DNA from 4 places in the Sphingobacterium thalpophilum genome. Region 1 is predicted to be linked to each of the others. Evidence: riboswitches for the same ligand, from Rfam matches in the RefSeq annotation. Region 1 holds a riboswitch; each other region holds the start of a gene.
What was found. A riboswitch is a leader RNA that binds a small molecule or an ion and turns the genes downstream of it on or off. The one in region 1 is predicted to bind S-adenosylmethionine.
Positions count from the first base shown of each region.

Region 2: another riboswitch for S-adenosylmethionine. It lies ahead of AACH28_RS22115 (5-oxoprolinase); the one in region 1 lies ahead of metF (methylenetetrahydrofolate reductase [NAD(P)H]).
Region 3: another riboswitch for S-adenosylmethionine. It lies ahead of AACH28_RS00280 (O-acetylhomoserine aminocarboxypropyltransferase/cysteine synthase family protein); the one in region 1 lies ahead of metF (methylenetetrahydrofolate reductase [NAD(P)H]).
Region 4: another riboswitch for S-adenosylmethionine. It lies ahead of metE (5-methyltetrahydropteroyltriglutamate--homocysteine S-methyltransferase); the one in region 1 lies ahead of metF (methylenetetrahydrofolate reductase [NAD(P)H]).

Region 1 is NZ_CP151087.1:4,026,210-4,029,363, forward strand. It holds gene rimM (ribosome maturation factor RimM) at 1-41, shown strand, start outside; gene AACH28_RS17845 (hypothetical protein) at 145-996, shown strand; SAM riboswitch class I at 1,216-1,318, shown strand; gene metF (methylenetetrahydrofolate reductase [NAD(P)H]) at 1,389-2,345, shown strand; gene AACH28_RS17855 (DUF2723 domain-containing protein) at 2,593-3,154, shown strand, end outside.
Region 2 is NZ_CP151087.1:5,005,135-5,008,288, forward strand. It holds gene AACH28_RS22095 (hypothetical protein) at 1-114, shown strand, start outside; gene AACH28_RS22100 (hypothetical protein) at 146-454, shown strand; gene AACH28_RS22105 (DKNYY domain-containing protein) at 471-1,097, opposite strand; gene AACH28_RS22110 (hypothetical protein) at 1,261-1,566, shown strand; gene AACH28_RS22115 (5-oxoprolinase) at 1,597-1,860, opposite strand; SAM-I-IV-variant riboswitch at 1,927-2,020, opposite strand; gene AACH28_RS22120 (DUF3050 domain-containing protein) at 2,231-3,001, shown strand.
Region 3 is NZ_CP151087.1:60,549-63,702, reverse strand. It holds gene AACH28_RS00285 (FUSC family membrane protein) at 1-1,138, shown strand, start outside; SAM riboswitch class I at 1,320-1,432, shown strand; gene AACH28_RS00280 (O-acetylhomoserine aminocarboxypropyltransferase/cysteine synthase family protein) at 1,688-2,998, shown strand; gene metX (homoserine O-acetyltransferase) at 3,031-3,154, shown strand, end outside.
Region 4 is NZ_CP151087.1:3,071,197-3,074,350, reverse strand. It holds gene metE (5-methyltetrahydropteroyltriglutamate--homocysteine S-methyltransferase) at 1-1,258, opposite strand, end outside; SAM riboswitch class I at 1,337-1,440, opposite strand; gene AACH28_RS13625 (response regulator transcription factor) at 1,627-2,316, opposite strand; gene AACH28_RS13620 (HAMP domain-containing sensor histidine kinase) at 2,419-3,154, opposite strand, start outside.

The DNA of each region.
Region 1 (3,154 bases):
TTGAATTGCCAGAGGGCTTGGTGGATCTTTATAAAGAATAAGCATATCCCCAAGCTTATTCAAATAAATAGCGGTATACGAACTATTGCAGTAATTTCTTATCTTGGTCTGTATATTATTACTGGCCATAATTATTGATTTATTTTGAAACCGTTATTACTGCTGCTATTCCTATTCTCGTTGTCTTCTTGTGCTTTCTTTGGGAAGAAAAAGGACTTTCCTGAAGGCAATTACCAAATGATATTGGGCTATTCAAATGAGGAGTATCATAAAGTAAAAAGAGAATCACCCCAAAATGTGGAGGCAGATGTCTATGGTAATGACCCGACGATATATCGGTCCTTTCTCTCCCTCCGTGATAAAGATAAGTTTGTGATGGCGATCGATGATATCTTACTCTACGGTAAGTATAGATTTAACGGCGATCGATTAGAATTGACCGATGAGAAAAAGGGTAGTCTCGCTTTGGATATTGTTAAGGTAAAAAACGATTTTGTTCAGCTGAGAGGTGATTTTTCACAGTTTAGCTCAGCACGTGTACCCACTAGCGAAAAACTTTATATCAACTTTGTGTTAGATAAAACCCCTATCCGGGAGACTCCGAGCAAATTTGATAGCCAGGTAAATCTATGGCGAAATGCCCCTGTAAAATCAGAAAGTGAAGAGGAGATAAAAGCCAGGGCATTGAATTTTGTAGATTATTCTATCGCTTATTTCCAACACATATCAAGTTCAGGCACACATCACGATTATCGAATGGATGGTGTTGAATCACCCATTATGTATGCTGAGAATGGCATTGTGCTCAAGGCATGGGCAGATGTACCCGATTCTTGGAAGGAATTATTTTACAACGAAAAAAATGCATTAGTCGCCTACCAATATTTATTTGATGGTTTTAAATATGGATCGAAAGAGGAGTACCATGTTAGGGGACTCTTATTGATCACGTTTTATCTCAGAAATCTGCGGAATTCCCTAGCAACGAATCTTTAGCCAATCCTGTTGTGGCGTAGTCAGTCTCTTCGCGGTCGATGATCCTCGATCGTTAATTTTATCTGTTTTTTTAGAGCCTTTTATATTTGGTGGAGCCTAAATTCCTGTTGTTGAATGGGAATGAATCCGAAGCCGTATTTATTGCAGTCTTTTTGTCGCTATTTTTGCCTTTTCGAAAAAATATTTTTGTCGTTTGATTTTTTAAAACGATATTAGCAACGCTTATAGAGAAAGGCCGAGGGACTAGACCCGTTGAAGCCTTAGCAACCTGTATTGTTCAAGGTGCTAAATTCTACCCTACTCCATGTGGGAAAGATAAGTTACATGTAGATAAACGATTCCTCGACGTGTGCGTTTCGATGTAAGCCAACCAAACTAAAAACAGTTTTTTAATGAAGATTATCGATCATATCCAGAATGCCAAAGGAAAAACATTGTTTTCTTTTGAGCTATTGCCACCGGCGAAAGGGCAGGGCATCCAAAGTATTTTTAAAACCATGGATGAACTGATGGAGTTTAAACCTCCTTTTATCGACGTAACCTACCATCGGGAAGATTATATCTATAAAGAGCATGCGAGTGGATTACTGGAACGCGTTTCCTATCGTAAACGTCCTGGGACAGTGGCGATATGTGCTGCAATCATGAATAAATATAAAGTAGATGCGGTGCCCCATTTGATATGTGGTGGTTTTACAAAAGAGGAAACTGAAAATGCATTGATCGATTTGAACTTCCTGGGGATAGATAACGTCTTGGTATTACGGGGCGATGCACGTAAGGGCGATGCCGATTTTATACCGACCGATGGTGGACATGCCTTTGCAACAGATCTATTGGAACAGGTAACTGATATGAATAAAGGAAAGTATCTGCATGAAGACATTATCACATCGGAAAAGACTGATTTTTGCATCGGTGTAGCGGGTTATCCCGAAAAGCATTTTGAATCGCCAAATTTCAATACTGATTTTAAATACCTGAAACAAAAAGTCGATATGGGAGCAGAGTTTATTGTGACTCAGATGTTCTTTAATGTTGAAAAATACAAGGAGTTTGTAACAAAATGTAGGGACAACGGAATCCATGTCCCTATTATTCCAGGGTTAAAACCACTGACAACGAAAAAACAGTTGGTGACCTTACCAAGGATATTTCATTTAGATATTCCGGAGGAACTGAGCGATGCTGTTTCAGCATGTAAAACGAATGCCGACGTCAGACAAGTAGGTGAAGAGTGGTTGGTGCAGCAATGTCAGGAGCTAATTAAATTTGGCGCTCCGGTTTTACATTTCTATACGATGAGTAATCCTGGTCCAACAAAGAAGATTGTTGAAAAACTAGCCTAACTCATAAAAATAAAACGAAAAGGGAGCGCATAAGCTCCCTTTTTTTATGGTAGTATTCGTTGTGAAAGCCTAAAATATGTCCAGAATTTTGATCGTGTGGTTTAGGTCGATCGCTATATTTAGGGTTTAATAGCCTGTTTATAGTCAGATACTTGTGTTAAATAGTGTTAATTAACTTATTGGAGTCAGGATAACTTTTTAACTTAAAGTGCTAAAAAAGATTTTAACAATAGACCAAATTGACCTTATGACGTACACTAGATTAAATTCTCTACTCGGCTTTGCTTGCGGACTAATTGCTACATGTGTATATATCTCCACCGTTGAAAAGACGGTAAGCTGGTGGGATTGTGGTGAATTTATTGCCTGTGCCTACAAGCTGGAAGTGGCACACCAACCGGGAGCACCATTATTTCTTCTTATTCAGAATATATTTTCCAACCTGGCTTTGGGTAATGCAGGTAAAATCGCCTATTGGATGAATATTGGATCCGCAATCTGCAGTGGGCTTACTGTTACATTTTTATTCTGGACAATAACAGCAATTGCCAAAAAGATACTCAACAGGCAAGAGAAAGTTCAATTATCGAATTATTTCCAAATTTTTGCTGCGGGCTTAGTTGGTGCAATGGCTTTCTGCTTCAGTGATTCATTTTGGTATTCGGCTGTTGAATCCGAGGTATATGCGATGTCTTCATTGTGTACTGCGATTGTTTTTTGGGCAATTTTAAAGTGGGAAGTCCGTGCAGATGAGGAAGGTAGCGATCGTTGGCTGGTTTTTATTGCTTTTGTTATGGGCCTTTCGATCG
Region 2 (3,154 bases), 980 kb from region 1:
ATCGTGCTCAAAATACCTTTTGAGGGACGGTACTATTTTGAGGTGTCCGACAAGATTGCAAAGCATATCAGGGAATGGGTCATGTTGCAGGTGCCAATAGAAAAAGAGCAATAAAATATATTAGGTAAACTTTAATAGATAGATTATGGAAAAAGTAAGGGACAATACCTGGAAATGCCGAGCTACTGGTAAAGTTGGATTTCCTTCTTTAATTGAGGCGCAATGGGCAATGCTTCACTTTAAGTTCAGATCCCGGATGAGAAACAAACTGGATGGTAAACGTATCAAACACAGGATGGGTAAAGATGCCTGCAAAAGGGCTTATTATTGTAAGTTCTGTAAAGGTTACCATATTACCACTTGGGAAAAAGGTCACTTTAATAATTACAAGACCAAAGCCGAATCCTGGGAGATACCGAAAGTATTAGGAAATTGGAATTATTCAATAGAATAATCCCGTGGTCTATTTTCTATTCTAATTTTTTTCCTCTATAATATTCATTCCAGCTATCCTTCGCATAACCTTTGCCCAGATATTTAAATGTAAAAGCAGTTGCATCTTTTATCTCCTGACCAAAATAATAGACTTTCCAGCTATCTTTGCTGTATCCATCGCCGAGAAGAACAAAGCTTTGGTCGGATACATCTTTTAGTCGATTGCCTCTATAATAGACATTCCAACTGTCTTTGGCATATCCTTCATCCAGTATTTTAAAGCTGGGCGCAGAGACATCTTTAATCTTAACGCCACGATAATAGGCATTCCAACTATCTTTGGCATATCCCCAACCAAGTGATTGGAAAGAATGTGGCGATACATCTTTAATCTTAACGCCACGATAATAGGCATTCCAGTTGTCTATTGCATAAGCATTGCCAAGGTCTTTGAAAGATCGTGCATCGACACCTTCGACCATCTTATCCCTGTAGAAGATCCGGTTGCCTATGTTGACATAATCGTTTTCTCTGTCATGTCGAAACGTCGTCTGAGACGTAGATCTTTTATTGTGACGACCTTGTTGAGCAATACTTTTCTCCAATATACATAGCAATGCAAAGGAAATAACAAGCATATTTTTTAAGTGGATAAAGGCCATAATGTATCTGTTTTATAATATGATATTTATATTGAATCCCTCCTTTATGACCAAGATAATTCACCGAAGGTTTAATCATTTTATCATTTTATTTCTCGTTATCCTTATCCGTTTCAAATGCAACTATTTTGGAATCCAAATATTTTTTTGTATATTGCTGGTTATGAGTTTTAAAGAAAAATTAGAGAACTGGCGCACGTCAATCAATCGCGCCGGCAGTGGTGAGGAATTGTATATTTTGCTTTTGAACTATAAAAGGTTTATCAACAAAAATTGGGTGGACGATTTTGGCGATCCGGGCAACTGGAAATCGGAATTAAATCAGGTCATCAGCAAAGTAAGAAACAAGGTGGATGTAGCAGATATCAGAGCCTGCCAAGATTTATCGTCCTATCAGGACGATGCCCGGCAGACCGCACATTCACTCAATCATACCTTAAAATATCATCACTCATTGACAAAAGGGTAGGCTAGGCCTACCTTTTTTTGCCGATAAAGATTATTGTAAAGGAATCAGGACATTCTGTTCCAAGCGTACAGGAACATGCTTCACCGAGGTAAAACCGTCTTCCTTGGAAATGATGTTGGAAAGATCCAATCCTCTTTTGGAGAACGTACTGATCAAAGCTGTTCTAAAGGTTGCCTTGGCTGAACCCCAGCCTTGTCCTAAAATCGTGTCATTGTTGAGCTGGATCAGTTCATCTGTTGAGTAATAACTGAATTTTTCCAGTAAGTGTTGGTAAAGATTTGTTGTAGTAGCCATACAATTTAAAAATTTAAAGGATTAAACCATAAACTGTATCCAGATCTTGTTGGGAAAATAATCGTTCTGTGACGTTTATTTTGGTCGAAACCCGTATTAATTTACCACCGCGGTGCCTCCACTCGGTTGGTATTGCATCATGCAATTCTGAATACTCTACAAATATAGTAGATTATTTTTTATAATAAAAAATATTTTTGTTTTTAAGGGTAAATGAGCGCTAACAACAGGAATAGGGAGGTCAAAGGCGAGGCGCGTTGTTGGCTGTGATTTGGTTATGAAGCGGATAGCTGGGCGAAAAATTTATCATGTTACTGTAATCTCATCGAAAATACTTTTAAAAACAGAGATAAGACAATACTTTTGCGCCATGAATAGAATTGCGGAAATTAACGAATACATTGCTGCCGAACGCGAGGTATTATTGCAACACCCTTTGTATCGTAAGATCAAAACGATCAAGAATCTACGTTCTTTTACAGAAGGGCATGTGTACGCTGTATGGGATTTTATGTCTTTACTAAAAGCTTTACAGATTAAATTGACCTGTACGACTTTACCTTGGTTTGCGAGTGAGCATCCATCAACACGCTATCTAATCAACGAAATTGTCTTGGCTGAGGAGTCGGATGAATACATTGATGGCCGCCGTTTGAGCCACTTTGAGATGTATCTGGACGCCATGGGTGCCATGGGTGCCGACCTTCATCTGGTCAACAAATTTATTGCTCAAGCCAAAAAATCGAGCAACATATTCGATGTCATTGCAACAACCACATTGGACAAGCGGATCAAAGACTTTTTGAATTTTACATTCGAAGTGATTGCTGAGGGCGAGGTGCATAAAATTGCTGCTGCATTTACATTCGGACGTGAAGACCTTATTCCGGGAATGTTTACCTCTATTTTGGAAGAAATTAAAACAAACTTTCCTACAGCCAATCTGGATAGCTTTATTTATTATTTTCAACGCCATATTGATCTTGACGGCGACGAGCATGGACCGTTGGCGATGCAGATGATCACAGATCTTGCCAAGGACGATGAGGTTAAATGGACGGAAATGAAAGAGATCAGTAAAATTGCGCTACAAAAAAGAATCCAGCTGTGGAATGCAATAGAAGATTCCTTATACGGATAATCTATTATTATACCATCGAGAAAGGCCTTTCAAATCACGATTTGAAAGGCCTTTTTTATGTGCTGTAAAAAAGGATATTGTAAGGACTTCTTGGCAGATATTGGTCTTTTTGTTTGAATTGATGAAAAAATGTCTTTTTTTCGTAACATATTG
Region 3 (3,154 bases), 1.8 Mb from region 1:
TTCACAACCTAACAAGAGGTTTCGGTATGCACATCAATTATATCACAATAACTTTAAAATTAATGCCCTCTTACAGGATTTAAAAGAAATTCAAGAAGAGCAGGCCGGTCAAGCAAAAAGTATATTATGTTCGATCATAAGCAACATCGAAGCAATTATTGAAGTGCTCAACCGAATTCAGGTGGCTTTTTATCAAAATCAGGAAATCCAGGATAAGATTGACAGCAGTGAGTACCAACAATTTATCAATCGACCTTTGCGCAATCTTGCTGATCTAAAAAGTAAACTCCATCTGAATAACCCGCTTTTTCGATTTGCCGTTCGGATGGCTCTTCTTTTTGGAACAGGCGCATTGATCGGTATTTTATTTTTGGATTTTAAATATACCTATTGGATCTTACTGACGATCGCTATTGTTGCCAGACCAGCATTTTCAATGACAAAAAAGCGTAATATAGAGCGTATTGTAGGCACATTCTCGGGTATAATCGTTGGCATATTCTGCTTAATTGCTATTCATTTTCTCCCGGCTCTTCTTACCATAGCTGCATTAGGTCTTTTCGGATTCTTTTTATTCAATCGATCTAATTATATGGTCAGTGTCATCTTTATTACCTTGGGAATTGTAATTGCGCTCAATTTGTTTGAAGGCAATATCAATCTCATTTTAGGCAGCCGAATACTTTTCACACTCATTGGAGCATTCTTGGCTATAGCAGGTTATTTCTTGATCCCCGTACGCCAGAGCACAGGCATGGTTCAGCTGGCAAAAGAAGTATCCCTTTACAACGAACATTATTTCCAGATCATCAATAACCGTCTGTCGGACGAGAGACAAAGTTCGTTTGATATACGACTGGCTAGAAAAAAAGCGCAGACTGCCATGGCGCTATTTTCAGACGCTATCAATCAAATGAAAAAAGAACCCGAACACAAATGGATGGATTGGTCACATATCCACCATTTTCAGGCACTCTCTTATCAGGTCAACTCCCATTTGGTGGGTCTTTCGCTATCGTTAAACAAAAAGACGAATCACCACCTGACGTATGATATCCATAGTAGAATTGATGCACTTAAACCTCTTTTAACAGATTTAAATCAAATTGCAGAACGGATCAACTTAAAGAAATCATAATACCCGATTGGCAGTTACTTATCAAGTTTCATCGGACAATATGCGATCCGATCGGTATGTTATTCAAAATTCCTTTAACTAAAAAACAGCTTTTCTTTTGCTTTAATAAAAAAAGAGTTTATATTTGTATCGTCTTCGAAAGAAGATTTCTAATCAACACCTCCCTTAATCAGTAGGTCTTGATTTATAAAGAAGTGGCGAGAGACTGGCTCAATGACCCACTGGCAACCTTCAATTTGTTTGAAAAGGTGCCAATTCCTGTCCAAAACAATATCGTTTTGGAGCATATAAATAACATAAGACAATGATTATTAAACTACTGAAGTCCATTAAAAATTCAGGTTCAACACAAGTGAGCCGCACGATAAGCGAAAGTGTAAGCCATCATACAACTGTATTGATGCGAATGCGTACGCATATGCACTTCCACGCTTGTTAAGAATCATTTCCTTTTTCTTGGATAAAGATTTAACAGACCCTTCAAGGAGGTGTGTATGCTTCTCTTTTTACTTAGCAATTTCTTTTTGAACCCTTAAAATCTGATATATTATGTCTTCAAACAAAAATTTAAAATTCGAAACTCTTCAGGTTCACGCTGGCCAAGTCGCTGACCCTACTACGGGATCTAGAGCAGTTCCTATATATCAAACAACATCTTTTGTATTTGAAAATGCCGAACACGGCGCAAACTTATTTGCATTAAAGCAGTTCGGCAATATTTATACACGGATTATGAATCCTACCACGGATGTTTTCGAACAACGTATTGCGGCACTTGAAGGTGGAGTCGCGGCTGTTGCTGTTGCATCTGGCCAGGCGGCACAGTTTATTGCATTAAATAATATCTTGGAAAGTGGTGACAATTTTGTTGCCGGATCCAACTTATACGGCGGTACATTCAACCAGTTTAAAGTTTCTTTTAAACGTCTGGGCATCGAAGCTCGATTTGCAACGGACGCCGAGGCAGATAAAATTGAAGCCCTCATTGATGATAAAACAAAGGCCATCTATGTTGAAACAATTGGAAACCCAAGTTTCAATATTCCAGACTTTGAGAAAATTGCTGCAGTAGCAAAAAAATATGACTTACCGTTAATCGTCGATAATACTTTTGGAGCTGGGGGATATTTATTTAAACCTTTGGAGTATGGTGCGAATGTGGTGGTTGAATCGGCTACTAAATGGATCGGTGGACATGGTACAAGCATTGGTGGTGTCATCGTCGACGGCGGAAACTACAATTGGGGCAATGGAAAATACCCTCAATTTTCCGAACCATCTGAAGGCTATCATGGCTTAGTTTTTTCCGAAGTTTTCGGTGAAGGCGGACCGTTTGGAAATATTCAATTTGCCATTCGGGCACGTGTGGAAGGGCTTCGGGATTTCGGGCCAGCACTCTCTCCTTTCAATTCATTCTTATTATTACAAGGGCTTGAAACCCTGTCTTTACGGGTGCAACGCCATGTAGACAACACTTTAGAGGTAGCTAAATGGCTTGAGGCGCATCCACAGGTAGAAAAAGTAAACTATCCGGGCTTAAAAAGCTCTCCGAGCTTCGCTAACGCACAAAAATACCTTAAAAATGGCTATGGTGCAGTGCTTTCTTTCCAGCTCAAAGGTGACGCAGCACAAAAGGCCAATAGCTTTATCGACAGCTTAGAATTGATCAGTCACCTGGCCAACGTCGGTGATACAAAGTCATTGATTATCCATCCAGCAGCGACTACTCACCAACAATTGAGTGATGAAGATCAAGCCAATGCTGGAGTATTCAAAGGTTTATTACGTCTTTCTGTAGGAATAGAACATATTGATGACATCAAAGCTGATTTACAACAAGCTTTTGATAAAATTAAATAATCAGATTTTTTCGGCTTAAACTTAAACGTAAAATGAGTAAGCATATTTATCTGCACCCGGAGCCTTTTGTATTTGAAAATGGAAGAGAGCTTACTGATTTACAAATCAGTTATGAAACATTTGGCAAACCCAACGCTGATCGCAGTAATGTGATCT
Region 4 (3,154 bases), 960 kb from region 1:
CATCGTCATCAGTGATATTGCTTGTACGTGTTTTAACCTCTGGTTTGTGGATCAGTGGAGAAGTACGACGGCTTTCAGCGGCAGCTTTGTTCGCTTCGAAGCGTTTTGCTGTTTCAGCATCAACTTCACCTTCTGCTAATACGGCTAAGTCTTTTACCTCAGCTAATTTTTGTTTAGCAAATGCTAACCAGTTTTTTACTTCAGCTGGTAGCGATTGCTCATTGTGTTCATTGTCTAAGTCGAAAGGAACGTGCAACAATGATGAAGAAGGAGCTACCCATACACGGTCTTTTCCTAATGCATCAACAGCTTGTTTGATTTTAACCAATGATTTTTCGTAATCATTTTTCCAGATGTTACGGCCTTCAACAATACCCAAAGATAATGTTAATGAAGCAGGAACTTTAGCTAGTACCGTATCCAATTGGTTTTCACCGCGTACCAAATCCAAATGTAAAGCATGGATAGGTAGGTTAACTGCGATATCTTCGTTGTCTTTTAAAGCTTCGAAGTAAGTCGTCGCGATTAATTTGATATTTTTTGCTGCTGCAGCTAATTTTTCGAAAGTAGGTTGATATAAAGCTTTTACTTTAGCATCTAAATCCAATGCTAAGAAAGGCTCGTCAATCTGAACATATTGCGCACCGGCCTCAGCTAGTTTAGCTAATATTTGCTCATATACTGGAACAAGTTTATCCAATAAATCGATGCGGTCGAAGCCAGCTTCTTTTTCTTTACCGATCAAAAGGTAAGTGATAGGACCTAATAGAACTGGTTTAGTATCGATGCCCAATGATTTTGCTTCGTTATATTCATTTAAGAATTTTTCGGACGTCAATTTGAATTCTTGATCTTTTGTGAATTCTGGCACCATATAGTGGTAGTTGGTATCCAACCACTTGGTCATTTCCATTGCAGTCACGTCGATTCCTTCTTGTTGGAAACCACGCGCCATGGCAAAATATAGATCTAAGCTGTAATTGTTGTCTACTTTATTCAATAAAGAATGGTAACGAGCAGGAATTGCACCAACAGTAAGGGTTAAATCCAATACTTGATCGTAAAAAGAGAAATCATTGGAAGGGATCAAATCTATTCCAGCATCTTTTTGTGTTTTCCAATTGCCTTCACGAATTTTTTTTGCTGTGTCCAATAATTCCTCAACAGAAGATTTTTTAGCCCAATAGGCCTCATTGGCTTTTTTCAATTCGCGGAACGCGCCCACACGAGGGTAACCTAAATTGTTAGTCAATAACATAATGAATGTTTTTAATATTTCTTTTTCAACTATATTTCTTGCTAGAGAGAGAAGGACACACTAGAATTCGGTGACTTCGGCTTATCATTCCCATATCAAGTAGGGTAGAATTTAGCACCTTGTCAAGGGACAGGTTGCTAAGGCTTCATCGGGTCTATTCCCTCTGCCTTTCTCTATAAGCGACGCTAAGTTAGAACATTTCTTTTTGAAATGCAAATTTTTTATAAAAGTGCGTCAATTTTTTATATTCTACTAAGGATAAAATTGTTTTGTTCTTTTCTTTTCATCCGTGATTTAGTGTATGTCATGTTTCAATACGCTGTGTAGCATAAAAAATGGGGAATGACTGTTTCTCATTCCCCATTCTTTTAGCTCACCAAAAGTTTGTAACCTTTTCCGTGCACATTGACAATTTCAACTTTACTATCTTCTTTTAGATATTTACGAAGTTTACTGAGAAATACATCCATACTTCTACCCGTAAAGTAGTTGTCATCATGCCAAATTTTTAATAAAGCTTCTTCCCGGGTCAGCACATCATTTTTCTTTAAACAAAGCAAGCGCAGTAGTTCCGCTTCTTTAGTGGATAGTTTTTGCATCTGTCCTTTGTAAGAAATTTGCTGACTTGTATAATCAAAGAAATAATCGCCAATTTCAAATTTATCGGCAACCACTTCCTCTTCTTTGTCTCGAACACTGCGTTTCAGCAAAGCATTGATGCGGAGCAATAATTCCTCTACTCGAAAAGGTTTTGTGATATAATCATCTCCCCCTAATTCAAAGGCTTCGGTTTTATCTTCCATCATCCCCTTTGCTGTGGCAAAGATAATAGGAACAGTATTGTTTGTTTTTCTGATTTCACGCCCCACTGTAAATCCGTCCTTTTTTGGCATCATGACATCGAAAATACAGAGGTCGTAGTTATTTTTTTTGAATTGAGAAATCGCTTCATCTCCATCCGTGCATAATGTGACGTCAAATTTTCCCTTTAATTCGAGATAGTCTTTTAAAAGATCCCCCAAATTAGGATCATCTTCTGCTAATAATATCTTTTGCATAATGATTATATTAATTTTCACCAATGTCCCTTGATGCTGATAAATCAGCTTTCCTCAACCTTTGAAATTTTTTAAAGAGGAAATATACAAAAAAGGAACGTTTTATTTTTTAATAGGCAAAATTACTTCAAAGGTCGTGCCCTTATCTTTTTCACTTTTAACTGTAATTTTTCCGTTCAGCCTTCTCAGGATGTCCTGTACATAACTTAAGCCAAGACCAAATCCTTTGACATTATGAACATTTCCAGTTGGAATACGGTAGAACTGGTCGAAAATCTTTTGCAGGTGATCCCGACTCATCCCAATACCGTTGTCGGCAATGGTGATAACAATGGTATCACCAACATTTTTTGAATTGATGTTGACATGTAAATCTCCTTTGCTGTACTTGATGGCATTATCCAATAAATTGTAAAATACATTCGAAAAATGTAACTCATCACCGACGACAATATCCTTGGTCGCTGCGAGATCTATACTGAATTTCCCACCAATATTCTGCATGCGTAGCTGCATGCTGTCCGTTACTGCAGAAACAAGATCATTAATATGCACATCCACCTGGTCTAACTTTAATGTTTCCTTTTCCAATCGGGCTAGGTCAAGCACACGTTCGATGTGATTTCCGAGTCTAACATTTTCGTCGTAGATGATATTAGCCAATTTCTGAACGCGCTTATGGTCGGCATTGATGTCTGGATCTTTAAGTGACTCGCTGGCAATCATAATTGTTGCAACAGGTGTTTTAAACTCATGCGTCATGTTGTTGATGAAATCTGTTTTCATTTCCGAAACTTTCTTTTGTCTGAAGATGATAATCAGTGTATAAGCAAAACAA